One region of the Paraburkholderia sp. BCC1876 genome, then DNA from elsewhere that is predicted to be linked to it. Evidence: riboswitches for the same ligand, from Rfam matches in the RefSeq annotation. Region 1 holds a riboswitch; the other holds the start of a gene.
The links. A riboswitch is a leader RNA that binds a small molecule or an ion and turns the genes downstream of it on or off. The one in region 1 is predicted to bind fluoride.

Region 2: linked by a shared signal. The riboswitch ahead of HWY05_RS26820 (voltage-gated chloride channel family protein) and the one ahead of crcB (fluoride efflux transporter CrcB) in region 1 are both predicted to bind fluoride.

The regions. Positions count from the first base shown of each region.
Region 1 covers NZ_CADFGI010000002.1:327,539-335,318, reverse strand. The annotation lists gene HWY05_RS07920 (Rrf2 family transcriptional regulator) at 1-26, opposite strand, end outside; gene HWY05_RS07915 (hypothetical protein) at 115-594, opposite strand; gene HWY05_RS07910 (DJ-1/PfpI family protein) at 920-1,501, shown strand; gene HWY05_RS07905 (hypothetical protein) at 1,703-2,029, shown strand; gene HWY05_RS07900 (sensor histidine kinase) at 2,099-3,874, opposite strand; gene HWY05_RS07895 (ammonium transporter) at 4,284-5,471, shown strand; fluoride riboswitch at 5,525-5,585, shown strand; gene crcB (fluoride efflux transporter CrcB) at 5,666-6,046, shown strand; yybP-ykoY riboswitch at 6,173-6,363, shown strand; gene HWY05_RS07885 (TMEM165/GDT1 family protein) at 6,371-6,961, shown strand; gene HWY05_RS07880 (cation diffusion facilitator family transporter) at 6,991-7,780, shown strand, end outside.
Region 2 covers NZ_CADFGI010000008.1:219,635-227,414, forward strand. The annotation lists gene HWY05_RS26800 (HAMP domain-containing sensor histidine kinase) at 1-859, opposite strand, end outside; gene HWY05_RS26805 (DUF190 domain-containing protein) at 1,081-1,404, opposite strand; gene crcB (fluoride efflux transporter CrcB) at 1,418-1,807, opposite strand; gene HWY05_RS26815 (DUF190 domain-containing protein) at 1,811-2,212, opposite strand; gene HWY05_RS26820 (voltage-gated chloride channel family protein) at 2,209-3,585, opposite strand; fluoride riboswitch at 3,666-3,736, opposite strand; gene imuA (translesion DNA synthesis-associated protein ImuA) at 4,240-4,935, shown strand; gene HWY05_RS26830 (DNA polymerase Y family protein) at 4,865-6,331, shown strand; gene HWY05_RS26835 (error-prone DNA polymerase) at 6,338-7,780, shown strand, end outside.

The DNA of each region.
Region 1 (7,780 bases):
AATGCAAACCGGCTACTCGTATTCACAGCAAACCTGCCCGGCGACGACAATGTGTAACCATGGTAATTACATTTAATCCGACTGTCAAACGGGCGCCCCGGTTAAGCGGGTCCGTCACTTGTCCATCTGCTTTTGCGCGTCGCTCGAATCGCCCGAGGACGATCCCGAAGCCGACGCATTCGCCGCCGATGCCGAGCTTTGCGCCGACCATTCCTGCAGCTTGCGCCCGGCGGTTTCGAGGCCCTGGCCAGTCAGCGAAGCGGCCTTGCCGAGTTGCGCGTTGGCCGAATTCGCCGCGTTCTGCAGATTCGCTTGCGCGGTCGACGCCAACGCGTCGGGGTCGATCTTGATCGTCGGCGCGGAGGCCGCCGAGTCGAGGTTCTGCTGGGCGGCGTCTTTGGTCGCGTCGACCTGCTGGCCGACGTAGCTGGCTGCCTGATCGAGCTTCTGACTCGCGACCTGCGCGGCGTTATTGAGCGTGCCGGCGACCTGTCCCGCCGACGCGTCATTCTTCTGACAGGCAGCCAGCCCGCCGAATACGACGAGGACGACCGCGACACGGCGCAGCAAAGGTGAATGGAGCAATGAAATCATGGTTCAGTGTGAGCCGCGTCGAGCGGCTTCCGCTTGCGAAAACGCGCCAATGATACGCCGTCGCGTTGCATATCGGCCTTAGCCGGCATTCGAACGGCCAGGCACGCGACGTCAGTCCCACCTTCAGCGTGCGTTTGCGACAATGCGTATTGAGTCATACCGCACCCATCCGCACCAGGCCCGCACTACGCGGCCCCACCTCGCGCCACCTTCATCGCTCACGTCAATTGCAGGCTCCGTCGCGGTTCTGTCAAACGCGTTGGAGTAGACTCCCGAAGCGTATTTCCGCGTTCGATGTGTAGCGTTGATCAATTGGAGGCATGCAATGGCAGCAAAGAAGATCCTGTTCCTGACTGGCGACTTCGCCGAGGATTACGAAACGATGGTGCCGTTCCAGGCACTGCAGGCAGTCGGCCATATCGTCGACGCCGTGTGCCCGAACAAGAAGGCGGGCGATCGCATCAAGACGGCGATCCACGATTTCGAAGGCGACCAGACCTACACCGAGAAGCCGGGCCATCTGTTCGCGCTCAACGCTTCGTTCGACGACGCCGATCCGCGTCAGTACGATGCGCTGGCCATTGCCGGCGGCCGCGCGCCGGAGTATCTGCGGCTCAATCCGAAGGTCATCGAACTGGTGCGGCAATTCGCCGAAGCCGGCAAGCCGATTGCGGCAATTTGTCACGCAGCGCAACTGCTGGCCGCCGCCGACGTGATTCGCGGCAAGCGCATCTCGGCCTACCCGGCCTGCGCCCCCGAAGTGAAAATGGCCGGCGGCGAATACGCCGACATTCCGGTCGACGCGGCAATCACCGACGCCAACTTCGTCACCGCGCCCGCATGGCCCGCGCATCCGGAATGGCTGCGTCAATTCCTCGTGTTGCTCGGCACCCGGATCGAACTCTGATCCGTCCTGAGCGCGGCGCTGAGCTTTAACGTTAGCGTCAACACGTCGACACGTCGACACTTCAGCGCCGATCCAGCGGCGAGCGCGTTGCCCGATGCGGCAATTCGCGCTCGCCGCCACCCATCCCAAATTGAGACTCGTCCGATAGTGTTCAACGGAGGGCCTTCCTATAGTCGCCGATCGACTTGGGAGGGTCTTGCGATGGAACTGACCGATTGGATCGTCATCCTCGCCGTCACGTTGATGGCGATTATTTTCTTCTGCGCACGCACGCCGGCCGACTGGTCGTGCGAGAACCGCGCGCGGCGTCTGGCCGGCACGCGTCTGCTGGCGCAGGCTGCCTGCTCGCTGTGGGGAGCGCTGCTGATTATCGAGCGCAGCCTGGTCACACTGGAAGGCCTGGGCGGCCACCATCTCGAACCACTCGAAGCCCTGGCGGGCGTCGTCATTCTGCTGGCGTTCGGTTGCTACTGGTCGATCCGCGGCCGCCGCCTGCTCAAACCCCGGCGACTTTTCACGGCGTGCTGACGCTCACGCCCAATCCCGTTCTATCCGCCGTCGGCCTGCCCCATCTTGCATGGGCGAGCCCTTGCCGCATCAGCCCGCGCTGACGCCCGGCTTCGCATCCACGACAGGGTTTGCCGCGCTACCGTTCACGATCAGGTTCGGGCGGTCACGTCCCTCGAAATCCAGCGGCCGATCGCGCAAGCCGCGAATCGGTTGAACTCCAGGCGCGGCCGCGGCCGCAGCCGGCGCAACGCGCGACTCGGCAGCCAGTTGCGCCGACCTCGCCTCGGCTTCGGGCAGCGACAGATAAAACGTCGTGCCCACGCCCTCTTTCGATTCCGCCCACACGCGTCCGCCGTGACGCTCCACCACGCGGCGCACGAGCGCCAGACCGATGCCCTCGCCGGCCACCGTATTGCCGTGCAGCCGCTGAAACGCATTGAATAGCCGCGGCAACGCGACCGCCGGAATCCCCAATCCGTTGTCCCGCACGTAGAAGATTCGTAGCGAGTGGACGCCCGGCGGTGCTGCCGTCGTGCCGATCTCGATCCGGCCTTCGCGCGCCGGGTCCAGATAATTCACCGCATTGCCGATCAGGTTCGCGAACACCTGCTCGAGCGCGGTCGGGTCTCCCCACACCGCGGGCAATTCATGCACGCTGACATGCGCATGCCGCGCCCGGATCGAGCCTTGCATGGCGTCGATCACGCGCGGCACGATATCGCGCACCTCGACCTTCTGCTGCCGGTACTCGACACGGCCGACGCGCGACAGCCGCAACAGCGCGTCGATAATGTGCGACGCGCGCAGCACGGCCGTCTGCAGATAGTGCAACGCTTCGCCGATGTCCTCGTCGACCACCCGCTCGATACGCTGCCGCGCCTCCGCGCCGAGCGACGACTCGCGCACCGCCGCGCGCAGTTCGTCGCACGCGCGGATCAGCTCTTTCGAGAAGCCCTGCAGATTCACCAGCGGCGCGCGCAGATCGTGCGAGACGCTGTAGATGAACATTTCGTTTTCCTGAGTCTGTTGCCGCAAGGTCTCGTTGATTCGCGCGAGTTCGCCGGCGCGGCGCGCGAGATCAGCCTGAAAACGCACCTGGATACGCTCGGCTTCGAGCAGGCGCCGGCTGGTCTCGTGCAAGGTCAGATCGAGCCGGGCGATTTCGTCGCGGCCGGGGCCGATCGGCGCCAGCGGCTCATTGCCGGCCAACCGCCCGGCGTTGTCGGACAGCACGGCAAGCCGGCCGCGCACGCCGCGCGTAAATAGCCAGACGGCCAGCGCGACGAACAGCAACGAGCCGAGCACCGCCGCGACCACGAGAATCTGCTGACGTTCGCGCGCGGATTCCGCGGCGTTCGAGCGAAGCGCGTCGATGCGTCGTTCTTCAGACTGGAATGCCGCCACCTGCTGCCGGAAGCGATCGAGCACGTCGGCCGGCGCGAGGTCGCGGAAACGATCGAGCACATCGCGACGTCGCCCGGAATGCAGCATGTCCTGCACGCGGTCCGACCATTGCCGATACGCCTGCGCCGCCTGGCGGACCTGCACGACCCGCTCGACCTGCGCCGGGTTATCGGCGACCAGCTCGGCCAGTTGATCGATACGGCGGTCGACGTCCATCCACACCATGACCGGCGTGACGAAATGAGTGTCGTTGGCGAGTACCGCGCCGCGCAGCGCCACGGATTCGCCCAGCACCGGATCGAGAATCGCGGTGGTCTGGCGCAGCACTTCTTCGCTATGGATCGCCCAGCGCTCCGCTTGCGCCGCGTCCGACTGCGCCTTGACCAGCCCGGACAGAAGCGCCAGTTCGAAGAGGGCCGGAATTGCGATCAGCAACAGGCCTTTGGTGGTGAGTCTCATGCGTGCGCGGTAGAAGTCGGTAGCCGGCAGATCGTGCTCGGGACGGCACATTATGTCGGCGTTTGCACAGGAAACAAAGCGGCCACGCCATCGACCAGGCTTGAGCCGCCAGGCGACGTCAGCGCGCGCAGCGAATGCGCATAAATCGTGGGGTTATTGAAGGCAAAGTAAGCAATTTAGAAGGTCACGCACGACTTTGAACCATCACGCCCTGTCGTGAACTTGAACGCACTTAAATCGTGCTTATTGCGTGGTTCGAGGTGCATGTGGTCCGACCACATGATTAACCGGATCACAGCATTTCGCCCATTCCGGTGCGACATTGCACCGCCAATGCGTTTGTCACGCACTCATTTGGCCCACTTCTTGCATCCACTGCCCGCTTTTTGCCTTTAAGCGGGACACATCGATGGAAAGTCTGAAAACCGGCACCGATACCCTGTTTCTTCTGCTCGGCGCCGCCATGGTGCTGGCCATGCACGCAGGGTTCGCGTTTCTCGAACTCGGTACGGTCCGCAAAAAGAATCAGGTCAATGCGCTCGTCAAAATTCTGGTGGATTTTTCGGTCTCGACCATTGCGTATTTCTTCATCGGCTACACCATCGCTTATGGCGTGCAGTTCTTCGGCAGCGCCGAAACCCTGGCCGCGCATAACGGCTACGCGCTGGTGCGCTTCTTTTTCCTGCTGACTTTCGCCGCCGCGATTCCGGCGATCGTGTCGGGCGGCATCGCCGAGCGTTCGAAATTCAATCCGCAGCTGTTCGCGACCTTCGTGCTGGTCGGCTTCGTCTATCCGTTCTTCGAAGGGATTGCCTGGAATGGCCACTTCGGTATTCAGGACTGGCTGACTCACGTGTTCGGCCTGCCGTTCCACGACTTCGCCGGTTCCGTGGTGGTGCACGCGTTCGGCGGCTGGGTCGCCCTGCCGGCGGTGCTGCTGCTGGGCCCGCGGCACGGTCGCTACCATCGCGATGGAGGGATCGCCGCGCATCCGCCGTCGAATATTCCGTTTCTCGCGCTGGGCGCCTGGGTGCTGGCGGTCGGCTGGTTCGGCTTCAACGTGATGAGCGCGCAGACCGTCGACAAGATCAGCGGCCTCGTCGCCGTCAATTCGTTAATGGCGATGGTCGGCGGCACGCTGACCGCGTGGCTCGCGGGCCGCAACGACCCCGGCTTCACGTACAACGGGCCGCTGGCCGGCCTCGTGGCGGTGTGCGCCGGTTCCGATCTGATGCATCCGCTGGGTGCGCTGGTGACGGGCGGCATCGCCGGCGTGCTGTTCGTTTATATGTTCACGTGCGTGCAAAACCGCTGGCGGATCGACGACGTGCTCGGCGTGTGGCCGCTGCATGGGCTGTGCGGCGCATGGGGCGGCCTCGCGGCGGGCATCTTCGGTCTGCGCGCGTTGGGCGGCATGGGCGGCGTGTCGTTCGGCGCACAACTGGTCGGCACGCTGGGCGGCATCGCGGTGGCGACGCTCGGCGGCACGCTGGTGTACGGCGCGATTCGCCTGACGGTAGGCCTGCGGCTCGATCAGGAAGAGGAATACAACGGTGCGGATCTGTCGATTCACCGGATCTCGGCGACGTCGGAGTGACACGCGCCGGCCTTGCGCCACCCTGTCCCCACCAGCATTCGCCGATGTTAGACTTGCGCGCTGGAGATGGCATTCTCCCTTAACCGCCCTCGGGCTGATGATGCCTGCTACGCCCGGATGATTGCGGACGCGGCATCGCGCGTCGTCCGCCCCGCCCGGTTTGTCGACACTCCAGTCTTGCCAGGTCTCTTCCCATGTATTGGTCCATTCTCGCCGTCGCCATTGGCGGCGCACTCGGTTCGCTATTCCGCTGGTTTCTCGGCATCCGCCTGAACGGCCTGTTCACCGGCCTGCCGCTCGGCACCTTCGCCGCCAATGTGATCGCCGGCTATGTGATCGGCGTCGCGGTCGCCGGTTTCGCGCGCGCGCCGCAGATCGCGCCGGAATGGCGGCTGTTCGTCATCACGGGTCTGATGGGCGGACTGTCGACCTTCTCCACGTTTTCCGCGGAAGTCGTGCAACGCCTGCAGGACGGCCGGCTCGGCTGGGCGGCGGGCGAGATCGCGCTTCACGTCGGCGCGTCGCTGATGATGACCATGCTCGGTATCGCCACCGTCTCGCTGCTGTCGCGCTAACGGCAACGGCGAACTAACGGCGCACTGAAACGCGCACGGAGCGCGCGGCGAGCGGCGTCTTTCGAGTGAACGCGCCGCACGACCTGGCCAAACGCCTTGCTCCGGTCACAAGCCGGCAGCTATAATCGGCCCCTCTTCGGGGAGTAGCCGCCCTGGACTTTATGTTCAGGGGCTCGCGTCAACATACTTGCCCGGTCGCCAGACCGGTCATGGCGCGCGCAGCGTTTCGCCTGGCAAGACCGATGACTCACACTCCCACCAGCCGGGTCGCGGGAGTGCGTGTCATCGTGTATTGACCGTGCGGCCCGGTTATAAAAAATCCCCATGCAATCATTCCTCGTCTCCACAAGCGTGGTCGGGCTCGCCGAAATCGGCGACAAGACCCAGTTGCTGTCGCTGGTTCTGGCCGCGCGGTATCGCAAACCCATCCCGATCGTACTTGGCGTGTTTGCCGCGACCCTGATCAATCACGCCTGCTCCGGCGCGCTAGGCGCCTGGCTCGCCAGCGTCATCCGGCCGGAGATCATGAACTGGGCGGTCGTGGCGTCGTTCGCGGTCATGGCGGTGTGGATTCTGATCCCCGACAAGCTCGACGACGCCGACACCGTGCCCATGAAAGATTCAATGGGCGTGTTCGGCACGACCGCGATCACCTTCTTCATCGCGGAAATGGGCGATAAGACGCAAATCGTGACGGTCGCGCTGGCGGCGCGATTCCACGAATTTTTCGGTGTGGTGGCCGGCACGACCCTGGGCATGATGCTGGCCAACGTGCCGGTGATCTATCTGGGACACAAGTTCGCCGACCGTCTGCCGACGAAGGCCGTGCATATACTGGCGGCGATCATCTTCGTGGTGCTCGGTGGCCTGGCGTTGCGCACGGCGCTTTACCCCGACGCCCACCCGATGTTCTGATCCCCTGTCCCGCTAGAGAGGCCGACACGATGTCCGAACGCATGTCCGACGAAGCACTACGACGCATGGCCTCCGTGATCGCGCTTGCGGTCGCGCTGGGGCTGGTCGTCGTCAAGGTGTGGGCGTGGCTGGCAACGGACTCCATTTCCCTGCTGACCTCGGCGGCCGATGGGCTGGTGGACGTCGTGGCGTCCTCGGTGACGTTCGCGGGTGTCCGCTATGCCGCGCGGCCGGCCGATCGCGGGCATCGCTACGGTCACGGCAAAGCGGAAGCGGTCGCCGCTTTTGTCCAGGCGCTGCTGCTGGCAGGTGCCGCGCTCGGACTCGGCGTGGAGTCCATCCATCGTCTGTTCGTGCCTCAGCCGCTGAATCAGACCGGCTTCGGCATCTGGGTGATCGTGGGCAGTTCGGTGATCGCGGCCGGACTCGTCGGTATGCAAACGCTCGTGGTCCGGCGCACCGGTTCCACCGCGATCGCCGCCGACCGGGCTCACTATGTGACCGACGTGGCCGTCAATCTCGCGGTTCTGGTCGCGCTTCTGCTCGAACGTTTTCTCGGCTGGACGCGTGCCGATGCCATCGGCGCACTGGCCATCTCCGTGTACATGCTGTGGAATGCGCGGGGCATGGCGGCGCATGCGCTGCTGCAACTGCTCGACCGCGAACTCGATGAAACGGATCGCGCGCGGATCGAAGCCGCGGTGCTCGGTTGCGACGGCGTGAAAGGCTTGCACGACCTGCGGACTCGCAATGGCGGCGACCGGTTCTTCGTCGAGTTTCACGTGGAAGTCGACGGATCGCTCACGGTCGAAGAAGGCC
Region 2 (7,780 bases), on a different contig from region 1:
ACGTAAATTTGAAAGCATTCTGCAGCAGGTTTATGACGGCCGCGTAAAGCTCATCACGATCTCCGCTAATTGCAAGGGATGGATCTACCGTAGCGACCGTCATTGTGCATCCGCGAACAAGAGCGGCAAGTTCTGCGAAAGATTTCACGTCGGCGATGAAATTAGCAACGGAAAAAAATCCAGATTGCAGAGTAGTACCCTCTTCCGATCGTACCTCGTCCAGAGCGCGATTGATTTGCCCCTTTAATCTGTTCAGGCTGCGTTCCAGAAGCGAGCCCGTGGCACCAAATAGACTTAGATTTCCGGCTTTTATCGCGTCAAACGCGAGCGTCGCGGCTTGAAGGGAATTGCGTAGCTCATGCAAGGCCATCCCCAGTTGCTCACGCAACTCGAGCGCTTGCTTATCCGCTATGGCAAAGTCGCGTTGATAGCTAAATTCGGTGACAGCATCCGCAATTGCATTGTCCATGCAACGGTTAAGCGTTCGAAACTCGTCCGTTTCAAATGGCGCGTCGCGCTCGAACGCGAGATCCGTAATCGCCTGGCACAGGTCGCCGTAATCATGGACAACCTGGTCAACCGATAATCCGAGTTTCAACAACTCCCGCCCATGCTGCGCTGCGTTTGTGCCCATTTCGGATAGCGACGCCCCACCCCCCGAAGGCCCAGAAATTTTGCGACTGTCCATAGGCACTGATGTTTGCTCAATTCGAAGTGTTCGGATGAGCTGATCCAGGAAAATCGGGACCCCATTTTGAAGTTGTTGCGCAGTTGCCTCCCGACCATGCCTCAGCGCCACTTTCGCACGGCAACGTGCTATCAATTCATCGCGATTGTTCGCGAGAAAAACGTGCATCATGACGCGCCCCTAGACACCTTCGCCCCAGCGGCTCGGCTGTACGCTAAAAAGAAGCCGCAGCGGTTGCTGCGGCCCGTGGAATTACACGCGGCAACCAGCCGAACGCCCACTAATTATCGTCGCAGTCCGGATGCACGTCGGTACGACAGCGTACGTTCTGTTAGCGCGCTCCCAGGGTGTAAAAAGAGATCAGTAGCATCTGATAAATCGATCACAACCTGTTACGCGACAGAGCGGCCCACTCGGCCAAACTCGACCGGAATCTTCACGTAGCTGAGATCGACGTCTTCTTCCGCGAGCGCGTTCATCAAGCCTTGGCATGCCTGCTCATCGACGGAAACGGTGATGGCAAGCGGCTGATCGGCGAGTTCGAAAAAGCCGGCCGAATGGAACTTGCCCGCGCGATCGAACCCTTCTGCGCCAGTCATCAACGTTCCGCCCGAAGCGCCGTGCTGTTCGGCGAATTTCAGCAGCCAGTCGCAGATTGACTGATGCCCATGCTTACGGTTCTGTTCAGTAAAAAACGTCAATTGATAGCCTTGCATGACAGACTCCTTTTCAGGTGTGACGGGTTAGAGAAAGCGTGGCCATGCCCAGCGCGGTCATGACTAACGAACCGCCGACGTGCAGCGCCAGCATGCCGACCGACCACCCGAGACGACCGTCCCGAAGCAAAGTCAGCAGTTCGGCAGAAAAAGTCGAGAATGTCGAGAGTCCGCCAGCCAGACCCGTGATGAGGAAAAGGCGCCAAGCAACGGACAGACCAGTTGTCGAACCGAAGAATGCGATCGCAAACCCGACGATATACGCGGCAATCAGATTGCACGCGAGCGTCCCCATCGGAATGTTTGGCACAAGCGCGTTCATCGTGACGCTCAAGCCATAGCGGGCGAGTGCGCCCAGCATTGCACCGAAGCTGATGGCGATAAGCGAGTACGCCCCGGTCATGGTTTAACTTCCGCTTGATGTTGAAAGCGCACGGGCCGTGAGGAGATGCGCGACGGGCAGTTCACAGAGGAACATTACAGCGTGGACCTTGCGCAACTCGTCGGCGTGTTCGCGCATGAAATCACGCAGGCGCTCTTCGGTGTCAACCAGTTCGAGACACTGCGGATGCCGCATTCCGCTGATTTCTGGATGCTGGTGAGAGAGCCGCTCCCCCGGCAGATACCCTGAGCTAACGTGATGCAGTATCGCTTGCATGATGTTAGACCTCTTCGCTACAGCTATCAGGTGATGGGCGAGTGCAGGTGCGCTGAGGCGATGCCAGAACCGCGTCGCTCGGGCGCGGGTCGCAAGCGGGAAGTAAAGTCGGAGCGCCGCAATGCGCTGTTTGTTGATTTGCTGAATCATTGACCGTTTTCCCCTGTCGTCACTGCCGTATCAATCGACCTACGCGGCTGCTTGCCATTCGCGACTGGTGTCGCCGCTGTTGCTTTCTGCGGGCGAGACCCGCCGGGTTCGGCACTCCGTATTCCGTCTGGCACCGACAGCGGGTGCTTGCGATGTTTGCCATGCCCGACGCGCTGCGCGTGATAGATGCCTGCATGGCCAGAAAACAGGTAAGCGGTCACGCAACCGATAGCGGCAAGCGGGCCAATGCCCGTGCCGAACAACTCCATGGCCATGATGGTGGTGGCGATCGGCGTGTTTGCGGCCCCCGAGAAGACTGCAACGAAGCCGATGGCTGCCATCAGCGCGAACGGCATATGCAGCAGCGGCGCCAGTGCATTACCGAGGGTCGCGCCGATGTAGAACAGCGGCGTGACCTCGCCGCCCTTGAAGCCTGTACCAAGCGACACAACCGTAAAGCCGAACTTTGCGAGAAAGTCCCACGGCTGCATCGGTTGCTGAAACGAGCGAACGATATCGGGGATGCCAAGGCCGATGTACCGGTAGGCATCGAGCGCCCACACGGCAGTCGCTATGACGATCCCGCCCACGAACGGGCGCAACGGCCCATACATGATGTAGCGCTTCATCAGCGCGCCGAGCTTGTGCGCGCTGGTTGCGAATGCCATGCCGACCAGACCGAACGCAATGCCGGCGATCACGACGGCAACGACGCTCCATGCGCTGATGGGCGCGATCGCGCCGACCGCATAGTGGACGTGATGGACGCCCCATGCCAGACAGACCTGATCGGCGACGATGCCCGCCACGATGCAAGGAAAGAGTGCGTCATAACGCATGCGCCCGATTGCGAGCACTTCGAGGCCGAACACTGCGCCGGCTAGCGGTGTGCCGAACACCGACGCGAACCCTGCGCTCATGCCGATCATCAGCAGGATGCGACGGTCTTCACGTTCAAGGCGAAATGCGTGGGTCAACTGGTCGGCTAGTGCAGCGCCCATCTGGACCGCCGTGCCCTCTCGGCCGACCGAGGCGCCGAACAGATGCGAGACGATCGTGCCGCCGAGCACGAGCGGCACCATGCGCAACGGCACGACCTTCTTCGGATCGTGGATTTCGTCGATGATCAGGTTGTTGCCCGCAACGACCGGCTTGCCCAGCAGGTGGTACAGCAAGCCCACTGCGAAACCCGCCACGGGCAGCATCCAGATCGCCCAGCGGTGAGCCTCGCGCCACGCGGTTGCGCTATCGAGCGAAATTAGGAAAAAGGCCGAGGCGCTACCTGCGAGAGCCGCGGCGACGCAGGCGATCAGAAACCACTTGCCCAGATAAGGCAGCAATTCGAGTTGTTCAAAGCGTTTGAGTTTGTGCATTGGTCATGTGCGCGATGTTGCTTGGCCTGACCAACGAGAAGGATGTGGGCGCGAGCGCCTACAGCCCCGACGATAGTCAGGTAACTGTAGGCGTCATTAACCGCGCCGTGAGCGCGATGGTTAAAGGAGGAACGCCATCTCCAGAATCAACTCGGACTATATAGCATCCGATGACAGCGAACAACCGTCTCTCTTCCCTGATTCAGCTTGGGGAAGATTTGGATTGCGCCAACTTTCGCGGTAACGGCTTTTCCTGACGGTCCGTTTGAAATCCACTAGCGGCCGTTGAATGGCATGTTCGATGAAGGGCTGCTGTGGGTCGTCTAGCGCCTCTCACCCTCCTTGAGCGAAGCAGCGTCGGCAAGTTGCTGGGACGTAACTGCGCCCCCCGGTGGTCCTTTGAACATTCGCTTATCCCGGCAGTCCCGTCAATTCCGTACTTTTGCGTCTGGCTAACTGCGTGCTAGTCCAACGAATGCGGTTTCCTGGCAGCCCGGCGTCGCCTATCTGAAAGTTGGGATCTTGGGCTAAAATACCTGTATATTTATACAGTACCATTGGAGCCTGATCGTGACTCGGACTGCCACAGCTGGACAGCAGTTACGCACCCCCGAAGAACGGGCGCGTTCCATTGATGGTGCCCTCGACACAACTATGTATTCGGAGTCGGGGGGAATAAGTTTGTGGCGTGGATCTCAACTGGGAGGTTCGCGCGCGCAGGTTGTCCCCTGTGGTAGCGCAGACCTGGGGGCTGAAATGCCCGGTGGCGGCTGGCCCCAGGGCGCTCTCACCGACCTGCTGTTGCCAAGCCCGGGAGTGGGCGAGATTCGGCTGCTGCGCGCAAGCCTTGCCACGGTCGAAGGCCGCCCCGTGATGCTGCTGCAGCCGCCGCACCGGATCCAGCCAGCGGCTCTGGCATGGTGGGGCTTGTCTGCCGAACATGTGCGCGTGCTGCATGCCAGTAAAACCGCCGATGCGTTGTGGGCCGCCGAGCAGATCCTGCGCGCCGGAACCGCTGGCGCACTGATCTTGTGGCAAAACCATGTGCGGCCGGAATCCCTGCGCCGGCTTCATCTGGCGGCCCAGGCGTCCGACACGCTGTTTTTCATGATGCGCCCGCTGGCAAGCGCCAGCGACGCGTCGACCGCGCCGTTGCGGCTGGCGATCCGTCCGGCGCGCGACGGTGTGAATGTGGAGTTCTTAAAGCGTCGGGGCCCCCGGCGCGACGACGCGCTCTTCGTGCCGCTCTCCCCGTCGCCCATCCTGAATGTGAATCGAAATGCAAGTGTGGATCGGCGTTCATCTCCCGTTGCTGAGCCTCGAAGTGTTCCGGCCGAAGTGGTCGCCTGACGCGGGCGCAGGTCTCGTCGTGTTCGATCACGAGCGCGTTGTTTCGCTGGATGAGGCCGCGCGCGTCGTTGGGGCACGGCCGGGCATGCGGCGCGGCGGCGTTCTGACCATGTCTCCCGACGCGCATCTGTGCGAGCGTGATCCGGCCCGTGAGCACGACACGACTATCGCACTGGCCACTGGCCTGATGCAGTTCTCGCCTCAGGTCGCGCCGGCGTCGGAAAACACGGTACTGATCGACGTCTCTGCGAGTCTGCGTCTGTTCGGCGGCGTACGCGCGCTGCTGCGCGCGATGAAGCGCATCGCGGAAGCGATCGGGGTGACCGCAACGTTTGGCGTCGCGCCGACCGGCGAAGGAGCGTGGCTCCTTGCCCGACGCGGCGGCGGCCGAGCGCTCTCGCAGCGCTCGCTTTTGCGTGCACTGTCTGCGTTGCCGGTCGCACTGCTCCCACCTGCCCGCAAGTACGCCGACTGGTTCACCGGTATCGGCTGCCAGACGGTTGGCGAACTGATGCGGCTGCCGCGCGCGGGCCTGAAAAAGCGTTGTGGCGTTGCCCTGCTGGAACTGCTCGATCGCGCCGCAGGAGGTGCGCCGGAAGTTCATGAATGGCTTGAGTTGCCGCCGACGTTTGCCGCGCGCATCGAAATGCCCGATCGCATCGAGAACGCCGAGGCCTGCCTGTTCGCCGCGCGCCGGCTGATCGTGCAGATGACCGGATGGCTCGTGAACCAGCAACTGGCGATCGTCCGGCTCAGCGTGGTGCTCGAACATGAACGCGGGCGCGCCGCTATTGAGCCAACGACGATCGATATCGCGCTCGCCGAGCCAACGTGGCGCGAGGACCATCTGGTCAGACTGTTGCGCGAGCGTCTCGCGCGTGTCGATCTGGCTGCGGCCGTGATCGCCATAGGGATCGAGGCACGCGACGTTCAGGCGGCAGCGCCTGAGTCAGATTCGCTCTTTCCGGAGCCCGGCGGCTCGCCGGCGGATCACGCACGCCTGATGGAGCTGCTCGTTGCGCGGCTCGGTGCAGAAAACGTGCTGCGGCCGGCCCCGGTTGCCGATCATCGACCGGAAATAGCCGCGCGCTGGGTGCCACTCGCTGACCCCGCAAAATGGGCATCACCGCCGGCCGACACGCCGCGGCCGATCTGGTTACTCGAGGAGCGAGTGAAGCTGCTCATGCGCGCGCACCGTCCGTTCTACGGCACGCCGTTGCGCATGGTCTCGCCCGGTGAACGCGTGGAGGCCGGCTGGTTTGACGGCGAACTTGTCACGCGCGACTACTTCGTTGCCGAATCCGACGACGCGGTCTGCTACTGGATCTACCGGGAGCGCGTCGGCAGTCGCGACGACGAGGAAGCACGCTGGTATCTGCATGGCCTCTTTGGCTGACGGACCGTGGATAGCGCATCGTTCGGCCTGCCCGGCTACGCCGAGCTGCAGTGCTCTTCCAACTTCTCGTTTCTGCATGGCGCTTCGCATGCGGAGGAACTGTCGGCGCGCGCCGCGCAACTCGGCTACGAGGCCATAGCGGTCGCCGACGAGTGCTCGCTGGCCGGCATCGTGCGCGCCCACGTAGCGGCGAAAGAGGCCGGGATCAAACTGCTGGTCGGGGCGCGTTTTCGCCTGACCAACGCCGACGGCTCGCCGGCTATCAATCTGCTTGTCATTGCCCAGAACCGCGAAGGCTACGGAAACCTCTCCGAACTGATCACGCTCGCCCGCACGCGCACCGCGAAAGGCACCTACCTGCTCGCGCCGCGCGATCTCGATCACGGCGAAGCGCCCTATTCTCACCTGCGCGGCCTGCCCGACTGTCTGGTCATCGTTGTGCCGGATTTTCCTGCGAACGCAGTACGGCTCGACGCGCAACTGGAGTGGGCATCACAGACCTTCCCCGGCAGAACGTGGGTAGCACTCACGCTTCTCGCGCGTGCGATGGATGATATCCACCAGGATTCGGTCGAGCGCATCGCGGCCCGCCTTGACGTCCCTGTCGTGGCCACCGGCAACGTGCTGATGCACGTGCGCTCACGCAAGCCCTTGCAGGACACGCTGACCGCAATCCGCGTGGGCCGCCCGGTCGCCGAATGCGGCTTTGACCTTGCGCCCAACGCCGAACAGCATCTGCGCTCGCGGCTTCGGCTGGCGAATCTCTATCCACGCGCGGCCCTTTCCGAGACGTTGAACGTTGCAAGCCGGTGTTCGTTCTCGCTTGACGAGTTGCGTTACGAATATCCCGACGAACTGGTGCCGCATGGCACGACACCCACGGCGTACCTGCGGCAGGAGACATACATCGGCGCGCACCGGCGCTTTCCTGCCGGCGTTCCTCACAGCGTGCAGGCGCAGATCGAGCATGAGCTCGAACTGATCGCGGACCTGAAATATGAGCCGTATTTCCTGACGGTCTACGACATCGTGCGCTTCGCGCGTAATGCCGGGATTCTGTGTCAGGGACGTGGCTCGGCCGCCAACTCGGCGGTCTGCTACTGCCTGGGTGTCACGGAGGTCGATCCTGCGCGAAGCAGCATGCTGTTCGAACGTTTCATCAGCAGGGAGCGCGGCGAGCCGCCGGATATCGACGTTGACTTCGAGCACCAGCGGCGTGAAGAGGTCATCCAGTACATCTATGGGAAGTACACCCGCACGCGTGCCGCGATCGCGGCCGCTGTCACGACCTACCGGCCGCGCAGCGCGATCCGAGAATCGGGCAAGGCGCTCGGCGTTGATCCATCCATCGTGGATCGCGTTGCAAAGGCGCACCACTGGTTCGATTCGAGCCAGGATCTGCTGAAGCGTTTCGCGGAAAGCGGACTCGATCCGCAGACGCCGCTGATC